Regions from separate parts of the Streptomyces sp. NPDC028928 genome, predicted to be linked through region 4. Evidence: riboswitches for the same ligand, from Rfam matches in the RefSeq annotation. Region 4 holds a riboswitch; each other region holds the start of a gene.
The links. Region 4 has a riboswitch for cyclic di-AMP ahead of ACZ4U1_RS19860 (M23 family metallopeptidase). Riboswitches for the same ligand answer to the same signal wherever they lie in the genome.
Positions count from the first base shown of each region.

Region 1: linked by a shared signal. The riboswitch ahead of ACZ4U1_RS34925 (transglycosylase SLT domain-containing protein) and the one ahead of ACZ4U1_RS19860 (M23 family metallopeptidase) in region 4 are both predicted to bind cyclic di-AMP.
Region 2: linked by a shared signal. The riboswitch ahead of ACZ4U1_RS11120 (transglycosylase family protein) and the one ahead of ACZ4U1_RS19860 (M23 family metallopeptidase) in region 4 are both predicted to bind cyclic di-AMP.
Region 3: linked by a shared signal. The riboswitch ahead of ACZ4U1_RS39715 (M23 family metallopeptidase) and the one ahead of ACZ4U1_RS19860 (M23 family metallopeptidase) in region 4 are both predicted to bind cyclic di-AMP.

Region 1 covers NZ_JBVHVI010000018.1:145,220-148,579, reverse strand. The annotation lists gene ACZ4U1_RS34930 (polyprenyl synthetase family protein) at 1-582, opposite strand, end outside; cyclic di-AMP (ydaO/yuaA leader) riboswitch at 1,106-1,287, shown strand; gene ACZ4U1_RS34925 (transglycosylase SLT domain-containing protein) at 1,291-1,776, shown strand; gene ACZ4U1_RS34920 (HAD family hydrolase) at 1,815-2,633, opposite strand; gene ACZ4U1_RS34915 (FAD-dependent oxidoreductase) at 2,756-3,360, opposite strand, start outside.
Region 2 covers NZ_JBVHVI010000003.1:450,542-453,901, reverse strand. The annotation lists gene eno (phosphopyruvate hydratase) at 1-974, opposite strand, end outside; gene ACZ4U1_RS11120 (transglycosylase family protein) at 1,283-1,966, opposite strand; cyclic di-AMP (ydaO/yuaA leader) riboswitch at 1,971-2,146, opposite strand; gene ACZ4U1_RS11115 (transglycosylase family protein) at 2,330-3,360, opposite strand, start outside.
Region 3 covers NZ_JBVHVI010000028.1:3,599-6,958, forward strand. The annotation lists gene ACZ4U1_RS39710 (alpha-galactosidase) at 1-1,648, shown strand, start outside; cyclic di-AMP (ydaO/yuaA leader) riboswitch at 1,918-2,111, shown strand; gene ACZ4U1_RS39715 (M23 family metallopeptidase) at 2,117-3,031, shown strand; gene ACZ4U1_RS39720 (SGNH/GDSL hydrolase family protein) at 3,181-3,360, shown strand, end outside.
Region 4 covers NZ_JBVHVI010000008.1:22,582-25,941, reverse strand. The annotation lists gene ACZ4U1_RS19865 (PP2C family protein-serine/threonine phosphatase) at 10-1,215, shown strand; cyclic di-AMP (ydaO/yuaA leader) riboswitch at 1,438-1,604, shown strand; gene ACZ4U1_RS19860 (M23 family metallopeptidase) at 1,614-2,651, shown strand; gene ACZ4U1_RS19855 (aldo/keto reductase) at 2,722-3,360, shown strand, end outside.

The DNA of each region.
Region 1 (3,360 bases), on a different contig from region 4:
CATCATCGCGCCGAACCGGCACGAAACCGCCACCAGGGAGCCCGTCTTGCCGCCGAGCACGTCCAGGTAGTGCTCGATCGGGTCGCGCCCGTCCGAGGGGCCCGCGGTCTCCAGGATCTGGCCGGTGACGAGCCGTTCGAACGCCAGGGCCTGCACCCGGACCGCCTCGGGGCCGAGGTCGGCGAGGATCTGGGAGGCGCGGGCGAAGAGGAAGTCGCCGGTGAGGACCGCGACGGAGTTGCCCCAGCGGGCGTTGGCGCTGTCCACGCCGCGCCGTACGGCCGCCTCGTCCATGACGTCGTCGTGGTACAGCGTGGCCAGGTGGGTCAGCTCCACGACCACGGCCGACGGCACGACGCCCGGCGCGTAGGGGTCGCCGAACTGGGCGGCGAGCATCACGAGGAGTGGCCGGAAACGCTTCCCGCCGGCCCGCACGAGGTGCTGCGCGGCCTCCGTGATGAACGGGACCTCGCTCTTGGTGGCTTCGAGCAAGCCTTCCTCGACAGCCGTCAATCCGGCCTGGACATCGGCTTCCAGAGCCTGGTCCCGCACGCTCAGCCCGAACGGCCCGACGACGGTCACGAGGGGTCTCCTGTCTGCTGGTGTCTGCTGGCGATTACACGGTTTGTCGATAGGTCGCTGCCATCACTCAAGTCAGCGTATCCGGTCCTGTTTCGATCACCGATAGCGCCCACCGGTCCAGCCCGGGCGGTACCGGTTCATGATCAACATGGATTTGATCACACAGTAAGAACGGACATTTATTGACTTAACAGCAATACGGGCACTGTGTCGCAACCTCTCCACACCCTCTCCTCTGTCACCTTAGGCGCGAATCCCCCTATTCCCCCATGCCCGATTTGAAGCGATTTGCTATTTCGTGAATTGGGTCACGCGCCCCGTATACCCGGCCCACCCCCCGCAACCCCCTCGACCCCTTGCCGCGCAAGCGAGTTGAGGGTTGGCAATCGCAAAGGATCAAGCACCCCATACGGCGTCGATCAAGGTCAAATCGCACGTTCTATGAATCCGGTACTTGTTCCCGACATGTGCTCTCGCATACGTTCCGGGCCGTCGGGCGGACGCCGAATCCTGCCGCCGCCCGCATAACCCATCGACGAACTCATTCGTACGGCAGGAGCGGGGGACCCCAGGAAAGCCGCCGGGCCGGTCGGCACACGCCGCACCGGTACGGCTAGGGGTGAAGCCGTGCCTCTTCGGGGCGCGGCCGGGCACCTCCCCGCCCGAACCCGACAGCTCACCTCGCAGGCGCCGGAGAGGAACGTCCCCATGTCCGCTGCCGTTCAGCACCGCCGTACCCGGAACAGCCGCCTCGTCCGCGCCCTCGTCGCCGCCGGCACCGGCGTCGCCGTGCTCGCCCTGCCGCTCATCGGCGCGACCAGCGCCTCCGCGGCCACCGACACCACCACGGCGGCCACCACCACCGCCGGATACCCGAACAACCTGGACGGCTGGATCCGCGAGTCGCTCGCGATCATGGCCGAGAAGGGCATCCCGGGCACCTACAACGGCATCTACCGCAACATCATCCGCGAGTCCTCGGGCAACCCGAACGCCATCAACCTGTGGGACTCCAACGCCGCCAAGGGCATCCCGTCCAAGGGCCTGCTCCAGGTCATCGACCCCACGTTCAACGCGTACCACGTCGCCGGAACCTCGTTCAACATCTACGACCCGGTCGCGAACATCACCGCCGCCTGCAACTACGCGGCCGCGCGGTACGGGTCGATCGACAACGTGTTCGGCGCGTACTGACCTGCTCCGGCCGACCGGTCATCACGGCCGGTCGGTCATCACAGCCGGTCGGCCGGGAAGAGTCCTTCGAGGACGACGGCGATGCCGTCGTCCTCGTTCGACAAGGTGATCTCGTCGGCCACCGCCTTCAGTTCGGGGTGCGCGTTGGCCATGGCGACACCGCGCCCGGCCCAGTCGAACATCGGGATGTCGTTGGGCATGTCGCCGAAGGCGAGGGCCCGGTCGGCATCCACCCCGAGCCGCTCGGCGGCCAGCGCCAGCCCGGTCGCCTTCGTCACCCCCCTCGGCTGCAGCTCCACGGTCCCCGGCCCCGACATGGTGACCGTCGCCAGCGAGCCCACCGCCGAGCGGGCCACGGCCGCCAACTCGTCGTCCGACAGGGAGGCGTGCCGCAGCAGCACCTTGCTGATGGGCTCGCACCACAGGTCGTCCCGCCGGCCGACGCGCACCGCGGGCAGCGTCGGATGGGGCATCCGGTACCCGGGCTCGATCAGCGTGAGCCCGTCCACGCCGTCCTGGTCGACCGCCGCGTAGACCTGCCCCACCTCCGCCTCGATCTTGCCGAGCGCGGTCTCGGCCAGCTCCCGGTCCAGCCGGACCGACCACAGCAGACGGCCGGTCCCGGCGTCGTAGACCTGCGCCCCCTGCCCGCACACCGCGAGCCCCGTGCAGCCGAGGTCCGCCAGCAGCGGCCGGACCCGTGGCGCCGGGCGGCCCGTCACCACCAGATGCCGGGCGCCGGCCCGCACCACCCGCGCGAGCGCGGCGAGCGACCGGTCGGAGACGGTGTCGTCGCCGCGCAGCAGCGTTCCGTCCAGGTCAGTGGCGATCAGTGCATATGCCGGGGAGGGTGCCATGATCAGAGAATACGGACACCGCGCCCCGCCGACTCACCTGTCATTACACGCACTTACGTGCTGTACGGCCCCAAGTTGCGCCCACGGACGCCCCGATGAGAGTGCCGCCGTGGGCCCCGGACTCAACTGTGGGCGGCGGCCAGGTGCTTCGCCAGGCGCGGGGAGGCGAACTCCGTACCGCAGACGAAGCGCATCACCGGCCCGTACGACGACGCCGCCGGCAGGCCGGTGAAGTACAGACCGGGCACGGAGGAGACGTAACCGGGGCCGAGCCGGGGGGTGCCGCGGCTCACCGCGAGCCGGGTGCGCAGCTCGTGGCCGAGGAAGTCCATCGCCGCGATGTCGACGCGGTAGCCGGTGGCGGCGATGACGTGGTCAGCGGTGAGCTGCTCGGTACGGCCGCCGTGGGTGCGGACGGTGAGCACCGGGCTGCCGCCGCGGGCCTCGGCGCTGACCACCCGTTCGACCTCCTGCACCCGCACCCCGCTCTCGAAGCGCTCGCGCAGCCACCAGGCGCCGAGCGGGCCGAGGACCCGGCGGACCAGATAGTGACGGGCGGGCTCCGGCAGGAACCGGTACGGGTGCGGGTAGTAGCTGAGTGCCCACAGCGACCAGGCGCGGCCGAACGGGGACTGGGGGCGGAACCTCGGCTGGTCCCAGGGCGCGGCACCGAAGGCGACCCGGCCGCGTCCGCGCGCGACCACGCGCACGTGTGCGCCCGCCTCCG
Region 2 (3,360 bases), on a different contig from region 4:
TCGATGCCCTTGGCCAGGCGCTCGGGGTTGGTGACGAACAGGTCGTCGCCGACGAGCTGGACCTTGTCACCGAGCTGGGCGGTGATGGTCTTCCAGCCCTCCCAGTCGTCCTCGAACAGCGGGTCCTCGATGGAGACCAGCGGGTACGCCTCGACCAGCTCGGCGTAGTACTCGGTCATCTCGGCGGCCGTGCGGTTCTTGCCCTCGAAGACGTACGAGCCGTCCTTGTAGAACTCGGACGCGGCGACGTCGAGGGCGAGGGCGATCTGCTCGCCGGGGGTGTAGCCGGCCTCCTTGATCGCCTCCAGGATGAGGTCGAGGGCCTCACGGTTGGAGCCGAGGTTCGGGGCGAAGCCGCCCTCGTCGCCGAGGCCGGTGGACAGGCCCTTGTTCTTCAGGACCTTCTTCAGGGTGTGGTAGACCTCGGTGCCCCAGCGCAGGGCCTCGGAGAAGGACTCCGCGCCGATCGGGGCGATCATGAACTCCTGGATGTCCACGTTGGAGTCGGCGTGCGAGCCGCCGTTCAGGATGTTCATCATCGGCACCGGGAGCAGGTGCGCGTTCGGGCCGCCCAGGTAGCGGAAGAGGGGCAGGTCGCTGGCCTCGGAGGCGGCGTGGGCGACGGCGAGCGAGACGCCGAGGATGGCGTTGGCGCCGAGCGAGCCCTTGTTGTCGGTGGCGTCCAGGTCGAACATGGCCTGGTCGATCAGGCGCTGCTCGGTGGCGTCGTAGCCGACCAGCTCCGGGCCGATCTGCTCGATGACGGCGAGGACGGCCTTCTCGACGCCCTTGCCCTGGTAGCGGTTCGGGTCACCGTCGCGCAGCTCGATGGCCTCGAAGGCGCCGGTCGAGGCGCCGGACGGAACGGCGGCACGACCCGTGCTGCCGTCGTCGAGGCCGACCTCGACCTCGACCGTGGGGTTGCCTCGGGAGTCCAGGATTTCCCGGGCTACGACGACGTCGATGGACGGCACGAGCATCTCCTTCTTGGATGTGACGCTGGAAGTGCGGGGCTGGTGTGCCTTGCGCCTAGAGCCTAACCGTCCCGGGGGCGTCGGCCACCGACCGACCGTCCCGTGGACATGCCGACGGTACCTTTTGTTTCTGCCCGAAACAAAGGGGGGCGGGGCACTCCGGGCAGAAAAAACCCCGCCCCGGTGCGTACGGGGGAACACGCACCGGGGCGGGGGGCCCGTGGGGACGGGGGGTGGCCCGCACGGGGTCCGGGGGGCCTGCACGGAGGCCGTGGGGGCCTGCACGGAGGCCGTGGGGGCCTGCCCGCTTACTTCAGGTGGAGCTGCTGGCCCGGGTAGATGAGGTTCGCGTCCTCGACGATGTCCTTGTTCAGCTCGAACAGCTTCTCCCAGCCGCCCTTGACGCCGTGCTTCTCGGCGATGGTGCTGAGGGTGTCACCCGCGACGACCTTGTACTCGCCGTCGCCCTTCTTGACCTTCTTGCCGGTCGGGGTGGTGACGGTCTTGCCCGCCGACGGGGCCGTCCGCGTGGTGGAGCGGGAGGCGGACTGCTCGTCGGTGGAGCGGGTGGTGGTGCTGGTCGAGGCCGAGGGGGCGCTCGGGGCGGAGCCGTTGTACGGGGTGCTGGACAGGCCCGTGCCGCAGACCGGCCAGGCGCCCTTGCCCTGCGCGGCGAGGACCTTCTCGGCGACGGCGATCTGCTGCGACTTGCTCGCCTTGTCGGCGGTGGCGGCGTACTGCGTGCCGCCGTACGCGGCCCAGGTGGAGGCGGAGAACTGCAGACCGCCGTAGTAGCCGTTGCCGGTGTTGATGGACCAGTTGCCGCCGGACTCGCACTGGGCGACCTTGTCCCACTCGGCGGAGGTGGCGGCGGAGGCGTTGCCGGCCGCCATCAGCGGGGCGGCGACGGCCGCGCCGGTGACACCGGCGAGCGCGAGGACGCGGGTGGCCTTGGACGGACGGCGGTGCTTGCCCTTGCCGGTAAACAGCATGGATCGATCCCCTCACCGACGCCTGCGAGGTGAGCTGTCGGGTTCGGGCCGGTTGAGTTGCCCGGCCGCGCTCCCGCTTGCGCGGAAGTCGCGGCTTCACCCCCAGCCGGTTCCAGCCTCAACTGCTGGTCCCGGCACTTACCTTGGGTCCCCCGCTCCTGCCTACGGCGCTTGACGCGACGACTGTTCCCGGGCAACCGCTGGCAGGATTCGGCGTTGCGGATGCCGGGGCTCGCGGTGACGAGCGGCCTTGACCGTAGACACGCGCCGCGCGGAATTTCAAAGACGATCAGGGCTTCTGAGACTCATCCCACACTTTCGCCAAACCGGACATTACGGCGTTAAGTGGGGCGTCAACTACCGCTACTTCGCGCCCGTTTCACCCACGACGTCCAGTGTCTGACCGGCGGTGATGCGGTTCGGGTCGGACCCGATGGCCTTCTTGTTGTCCGCGTAGAGCGCGCGCCACCCGCCGTCGACGTCAAGGGAGTCGGCGATGGAGGCGAGGGAGTCGCCCTGACGGACGGTGTACGTGTCCGTTCCGCGCGATGCGTGCCGACCCGAAGAGTTGGGGTTCTGACCGTTTGTCACGCTTTCGTCCGCGCTCGCCCCGCGGTGGCGTCCGCCACCGAGGGCGCCGGTGTCGACCAGGCTCCAGGAACCGGCGGCCTGCTGCGGGTTGTTCTCCACGCCGGCGTCCGGGGTGGCCGTGGGAGAGCTGTCGGCCCCCTGGGAGTCCCCGGTGCCCGGCGTGGTGGACTTGTCGGACTTGGGGGTGTTGGTCCCCGTGGAGCCGGTGTCCGTACCGGCGTCCTTGCCCGGCTTGCCGCCCGGCGTGGTCGCCGGGTCCGTGGAGGAACCGGCGCCGGAGCCGGAGTCGGCGTCGGATCCGGTACCGGTGGAGGACGGCGAATCCGGCGAACCGGACGTGCCGGACCCTTCGGAGGTGTCGGAGCCGCCGGAGGTGCCGGACTTCTCGGGCGATCCGGACGAGCCGCCCGAACCACTCTCGTCGTCGGAGCCGCCGACGCCCGTGTCGACGTCCACGGAGCCCGAGTCGGTGGTCAGGCCGGACAGCAGGGCGCAGGTGGCCCACGGCGTGGTGCCCTTGTCGGCGAGGATCTTCTCGGCGACGGCGATCTGCTGGTTGCGGCTGGCCTGGTCGGGGCTGGCCGCGTACTGCCCGCCGCCGTACGTGTTCCAGTCCTCCTGGGAGATCTGGAGGCCGCCGTAGTAGCCGTTGCCGGTGTCCGCGCTCCAGGAGCCGCCGCTCTCGCACTCGGCCACCTTGTCCCACGTGCCGCCGTCGGCCGCGCTGGCGCTGGCCGCGCCGAGGAGCGGGATGGCGATGGCGGAGCCGGTCACTCCGGCCGCGACGAGGAGCGCCGGGGCCT
Region 3 (3,360 bases), on a different contig from region 4:
GCTGCTGCGGGCCGACGCGGCCACCTGGACCCTGCCCGACCGCGAGGGCTGGCGGCTCTCCCAGCTGCACGGCCGCTGGGCCGCCGAGTCACGGCTCACCGCAGCGCCCCTCACCTACGGCGAGAAGGTCATCGGCAGCCGCCGCGGCCACACCGGCCACCAGCACCTGCCCTGGGTCGCCCTGGACACCGACGCCACCGAGGAGCGCGGCGAGGTCTACGGCTGTGCCCTCGGCTGGTCCGGCTCCTGGCGCATCACCGTCGCCCAACTCCCGGACGCGCGCGTGCAGATCACCGGCGGCGCCGGCTACGACGACTCGGGCCTGCTGCTCCTCGCGCCCGGGGAGTCATACACCACCCCGGTCTTCGCGGGCCTGTGGAGCGACGGCGGTTTCGGCGGCGCGAGCCGCGCCTGGCACGCCTACCAGCGCGCGTACGTCATCCCGGAGGCCGAGCGGGACCGGCCCGTGCTGTTCAACTCCTGGGAGGCCACGTTCTTCGACATCTCCGAGGAGCAGCAGCTCGCCCTCGCCCGCCGGGCCGCCGGGATCGGGGTCGAGCTGTTCGTGGTGGACGACGGCTGGTTCGGGGCCCGCACCAGCGACCGCGCCGGCCTCGGCGACTGGACGCCCAACCCCGACCGCTTCCCGCACGGCCTGGGGCCCCTCGCCGACCAGGTGCACGGCCTGGGCATGCAGTTCGGCATCTGGGTGGAGCCCGAGATGGTCAACCCGGACAGCGACCTGTACCGCGCCCACCCCGACTGGGTGCAGTACCAACCGGGACGGAAGCGGACGGAACTGCGCAATCAGCTCGTGCTCAACCTCGCGCGCGAGGACGTCCAGGAGTACCTCTGGGAGCAGCTGGACGCCCTGCTCTCCAGCGCCCCGATCGACTATGTGAAGTGGGACTTCAACCGCTGCTTCACCGACGCCGGCTGGCCCGGGGAGCCGTACCCGCAGCGGCTGTGGGTGGACCACGTCCGCGCCCTCTACGCCCTGCTGGACCGGCTGCGCGCGGCTCACCCCCAGGTCGCCTTCGAGTCCTGCTCGGGCGGCGGCGGCCGGATCGACCTCGGGGTGCTCAGCCGCACCGACCAGGTGTGGACCTCCGACAACACCGACCCGCTGGACCGGCTCGCCATCCAGCACGGCTTCACCCAGATCCATCCCGCGCGCGTGATGGCGGCCTGGGTCACCGACAGCCCCAACGCCCAGCTCAACGGCCGGGTCAGCTCACTGCGCTTCCGGTTCGTCAGCGCCATGGCCGGCGTGCTCGGGGTCGGCGGCGACCTGACGGAGTGGAGCGCGGAGGAGCTGGCCGAGGCCCGGCGCTGGGTGGAGCTGTACAAGGAGATCCGCCCGGTCGTGCAGCACGGCGAGCTGTACCGGCTGCGGCCACCGGCGGGCGGTCTGAGCGCCGTCCAGTACCTCCGGGGCGAGGAGACCGTCGTCCTCGCCTGGCTGCAGGCGCAGCGCCATGGCGAGCCGGTGCCGGCGGTGCGGCTGCGCGGGCTCGACCCGACAGCATCGTACGAATGCCGCGAAACGGGTGAAGTTCATCGAGGCGCCGTCCTGCTGCACCACGGAATGCGCACAGGGCTGAAGGGCGACCTGGATGCGACGGTTCTCCGGCTGCGCCGCATCTGAGCTTTCTGTCCGAATTGACGCCTTCCTTCCAACTCGCTGCGGAATGAGGGCCCCTGGAGGAGTGCGGCGTGAGGAGCGTCATATCCGTGACCGTGCGTCGCGCGTCATGTCCACGTAATGCTGGGCTTGAAAAGGGGAATTGAAAGGAGCCGGGCGCGGGAATTCACGCTGAGTGACCACGAATTCCCGCATTCGATCAGCCGCGAGAGGAACAACGGGAAACGGCTGCTTGTTTCGCCGTGTCCTGCTCGCTTACGTTCCGAACCAATCCGGACGGAACGCCGAATCCTGCCGCCGCCCGGACTCCCCACACATGACCCGCGTCGGCAGGAGCGGGGGACCCACCAGGTAAGACTGCCTGTCCCGGTCTCCGCGACAGGCTAGGGGTGCAGCCGTGTCACGCACGGCCGGGCAGCTCCAGCCCGAACCCGACAGCTGACCTCGCAGGCGCCGGAGAGGAATTGCGCCATGCCTGCCAAGGGTAAGCACCGACGTCCCAAGACCCCGCGTTTTTCCCGCTCCCTCGCCGTCGCCGGAACCGGCGGAGCCGCCCTGGCCCTCCCGCTCATCGGGACCACCGGAGCGCACGCCGCGACCCTCGCGCAGCCCGTTTCCGGAACGGCCGTGCAGTCCCTTCCGAACACCGCGCAGCAGACCGCCGCCAAGCAGGACGCGGGCGTGCGCACCTACACCGTGCGCAGCGGCGACTGCCTCTCCGAGATCGCCGAGGAGCAGCGGGTCAGCGGCGGCTGGCAGCGGCTCTACGACGACAACCGGCAGGCCATCGGCGCCGACCCGGCGCTCATCCACCCGGGCCTGAAGCTCAGCCTCGGCGCGAAGGCCGCGCCGGCCCGCACCGGGTCCGCCGCCCCCGAGCCCGCCCGGACCTCGCCGACCTCGCAGACTTCGCAGACCTCCCAGTCTTCCGAGTCCTCCCAGTCCTCCGGGTCCGGCTCCGCGCAGACCGCCTCCGCCGGCTACACGCTGCCGGTGGCCGGCGCCACCATCGGCACCGGCTACCACGTCGCCGGCAGCATGTGGTCCAGCGGCTACCACACCGGTGTCGACTTCGTCGTCCCGACCGGCACCTCCCTCAAGGCCGTCGCCGCGGGCACGGTCGTCTCCGCCGGCTGGGGCGGCGCGTACGGCAACCAGGTCGTCCTCAAGCTCGAGGACGGCCACTACGCCCAGTACGCCCACCTCTCGCAGCTCTCCGTCTCGGCCGGCCAGAGCGTGACCGCGGGCCAGCAGGTCGGCCTGTCCGGCGCCACCGGCAACGTGACCGGACCGCACCTGCACTTCGAGATCCGCACCACGCCCGACTACGGCTCGGACGTGGACCCGGTCGCCTACCTCCGCGCACACGGAGTCGCCGTCGGCTGACGCCCGCCCTGCCTATTCCTGGCTTGGCAAATTATTTAAGGGTGTCTCATCTCACCGTTCGTCAACCCCTGCCTACGGTCGCGTAAGTCACATCGGAAGGTGAATCATGGTCCGACGTGGCAGACGATTCGAAGAATGACAACACATCAGTGATCGGGTCGTACGTGGCGGTGGGGGACAGCTTCACCGAGGGCGTCGGCGACCCCGGGCCCGACGGGGCGTTCGTAGGCTGGGCCGACCGCTTCGCGGTGCTGCTCGCCGACCGGCGCCCCGAGGGCGACTTCCAGTACACCAACCTCGCCGTGCGCGGGAAGCTGCTGGACCAGATC
Region 4 (3,360 bases):
AGACACGCGGTGCGCCCTGGAAAGGTGGAGGAGAGCCCGTACGCCAGGGCGGGCGGCCGGCTCCCCGGTGCCCCCGTGCCCGACCCGGGCCTCGGCGGCGGGCCCCCGCCGGTGCGCGCCCGGCGCCGGCCGAGCCCGCGTGCGCAGGCCCGCGCCCTGCCCGCGCTCCTGATCGCCTGCGGGATCGGGTACGGCCTGCTCACCCCGCAGCAGTTCACCGCCGTACCGTTCTTCACCGCCGCCCCACTGGTCGCCGCGCCCCTCTCCGCGCTGCGCACCACCGTCCTCACCGGCCTCGCCTCCCTCGCCGCCGCCTACGCCGTGCACACCGACGCCGGGGTCCACCCGGCCGTGGGCACGCTCACCGACGTGGTCACCGTGGCCACCGTCGCCCTGCTGGCCGTCGCCATCAACCGGGTCGTCCGCCGCGGCGACCGGCGGCTCGCCTCCGCCCGGGAGATCGCCGAGGCCGCCCAGCGGGCCGTCCTGCCGGAGCCGGACGCCCGGATCGGCGGCTTCGAGATCGCCGCCCGCTACGAGGCGGCACGGCAGGACGCGTTCATCGGCGGCGATCTGTACGCGGTGCAGGACACGCCGTACGGCGTCCGGCTGGTCGTTGGGGACGTGCGCGGCAAGGGCATGGGCGCGGTCGCCGCCGTCGCCGTGGTGATCGGCGCGTTCCGGGAGGCGGCCGAGCAGGAGGCCGCGCTGGAGGAGGTGGCCGAACGGCTGGAGCGGGCGCTGGCCCGTGAGGGCACCCGGCGCGACGGGATCGACGCCTTCGAGGGGTTCACCACCGCGGTCCTCGCCGAACTCCCGCACGGCGAGGGCGTCGTACGGATCGTCAACCGCGGCCACCCGCCGCCGCTGCTGCTGCACGCCGACGGCACCCTGCGCACCCTGACGCCGGGCGAGCCCGCGCTGCCGCTCGGCATGGCGGGGCTGGGCCGGTGGCCGGACCGGGCCACCGAGGCCCGCTTCCCGGTCGGCGCCACCCTGCTCCTCCACACCGACGGCCTGTCCGAGGCCCGGGACGCCCACGGCCGCTTCTACGACCCCGAACGGCGGCTCGCCGGGCGCACCTTCCCCGGCCCGGCCGCGCTGCTCGACCGGCTCGCCGCGGAGGTGCGCCGGCACTCCGGCGGCGGTATGACCGACGACATGGCGCTGCTCGCGGTACGGCGCCCCCTGCGGGATGTCACCGACGGTGAGTGAGCGAGTGCCGTGCGCATAACATCTGAGTCACCATCAAAACCGGAAGTGACTCCTGAACACTGCCGAAGGTTGGTCAACTCGCCCGGTTTGGCGGGGTAGTGGGTGATAGATCCGCCGGTAAAGACCTTAATGATCAAGCCGAACGGCTTGGAAAGTGACTGGCAGGTCTATTAACGTTCGATAACGCAGCGCGGTCGTCCCAGCCGTCACAAGAGACGGCTCCGTGCGCACGCGCCGAATCCCGCGAGGGAGCCGGGGAACCACCTTTCTGGGGTGAATCACGCGGATACCGCCGTGAACTCATGGAGTCCACGACCGGTATACGCGCGTAGGAGACCTTCCTGCTCCGAACCCGTCAGCTAACCCGGTAGGCGGAGGAAGGAAAGGAGCACGCCCGCGTGGCGTCCAACCGGCCTGTCCCCGAAGCCCCGTTCATACCGGCACAGCGCGACAACGAGACCTTCGGCTACGTCGCCTACCGCGCCGAAGAGGGCCCGTGGGAGGAGTGGAACCCCACCGAGGACTCCGTCGCCCCGGTCCGCGGCCGGCACCGCGTCGCCAAGCAGCGCGGCGGCTTCGCGCGCAGCTCCACCGTCCTCGGCGTCGGCGTCATCGCCGCGGTCGGCGCGGGCGGCATGGCCAGCGCCAACACCGGCAAGCCGCCGGTCTCCATCTCCCTGCCCGACCTGCCCTCCGTGGGCTCCCTCTTCGACGACGGCTCCGCCGACACCCGGGCCACCGAGGCCGGCACCACCGCGCTGAGCAGCGTCGGCGTGGCCACCGCCGAGGGTGAGGACGGCACCGACGCGGGCGAGGCCCTGCGCAACCGGATCATGGCCCAGGCCGAGCAGCAGCAGGGCCAGGCCGAGAGCAAGGCCACCGCCGTCGCGCTCGCCACCGCCGAGAAGCAGGCCGCCGACGCCGCCGCCAAGGCCGAGAAGCAGGCCGCCGCCGAGGCCGCCGAGGCCAAGGAGAAGGCGGAGGCCGCCGCCGCGAAGAAGGCCGAGGAGGAGCGGCTGGCCAAGCTGGCCAAGCAGTACACGCTGCCGACCTCCTCGTACACGATCACCTCGACCTTCGGCCAGGCCGGCTCGATGTGGTCCTCCGGCTACCACACCGGTCTCGACTTCGCCGCCCCCACCGGCACCCTGATCAAGGCCGTCCACAGCGGCACGATCACCGAGGCGGGCTGGGCCGGCGCCTACGGCTACCGCACGATCCTCACCCTCGACGACGGCACCGAACTGTGGTTCTGCCACCAGTCCTCGATCAGCGTCACGGCCGGCCAGAAGGTCTCCACCGGCGAGGTCATCGGCCGCGTCGGCGCCACCGGCAACGTCACCGGCCCGCACCTGCACCTGGAGGTCCACCCCGGCGGCCAGGCCACCGGCATCGACCCGATGGCATGGCTGCGCGACAAGGGCCTCACCCCCTGAGCCACCCCTTTGCCCTGACTCGGCGCCGGCGGCGGGATGCGATCATCCCCCGCCGGCGTTGACATGACGTATGACGTCACTACGTAAACTCGGCCCTTCCGACCTCGAGGTCTTCCCGCTCTCCCTCGGCGGCAACGTCTTCGGCTGGACCGCCGACGAGCAGACCTCCTTCGCCGTCCTGGACGCCTACACGGCGGCCGGCGGCAACTTCATCGACACCGCCGACGCCTACTCCGCCTGGATCGAGGGCAACAAGGGCGGCGAGTCCGAGACGATCATCGGCAAGTGGGTCAAGGCCCGCGGCAACCGCTCCGACGTCGTGATCGCCACCAAGGTCAGCCGGCACCCCGAGTACCAGGGGCTGTCCGCCGCCAACATCAAGGCCGCCGCCGACGCCTCCCTGCGCCGCTTGGACACCGACTACATCGACCTCTACTACACCCACTTCGACCAGCCCGAGGTGCCGGTCGAGGAGATCATCGGCGCGCTGGACGAGCTGGTGCGGGCCGGCAAGGTCCGGCACATCGCCGCCTCCAACATCAGCGCCGAGCGCCTGAAGGCCTCCCTCGACTTCTCCGAGCGGGAGGGCCTCGCCCGCTACGTCGCCCTCCAGCCCCACTACAACCTGGTCTCCCGCGACACCTACGAGGGCCCGCTGCAGGACCTCGCGGCCCGGGAGGGTCTCGCCGCCGTCCCGTACTACGCCCTG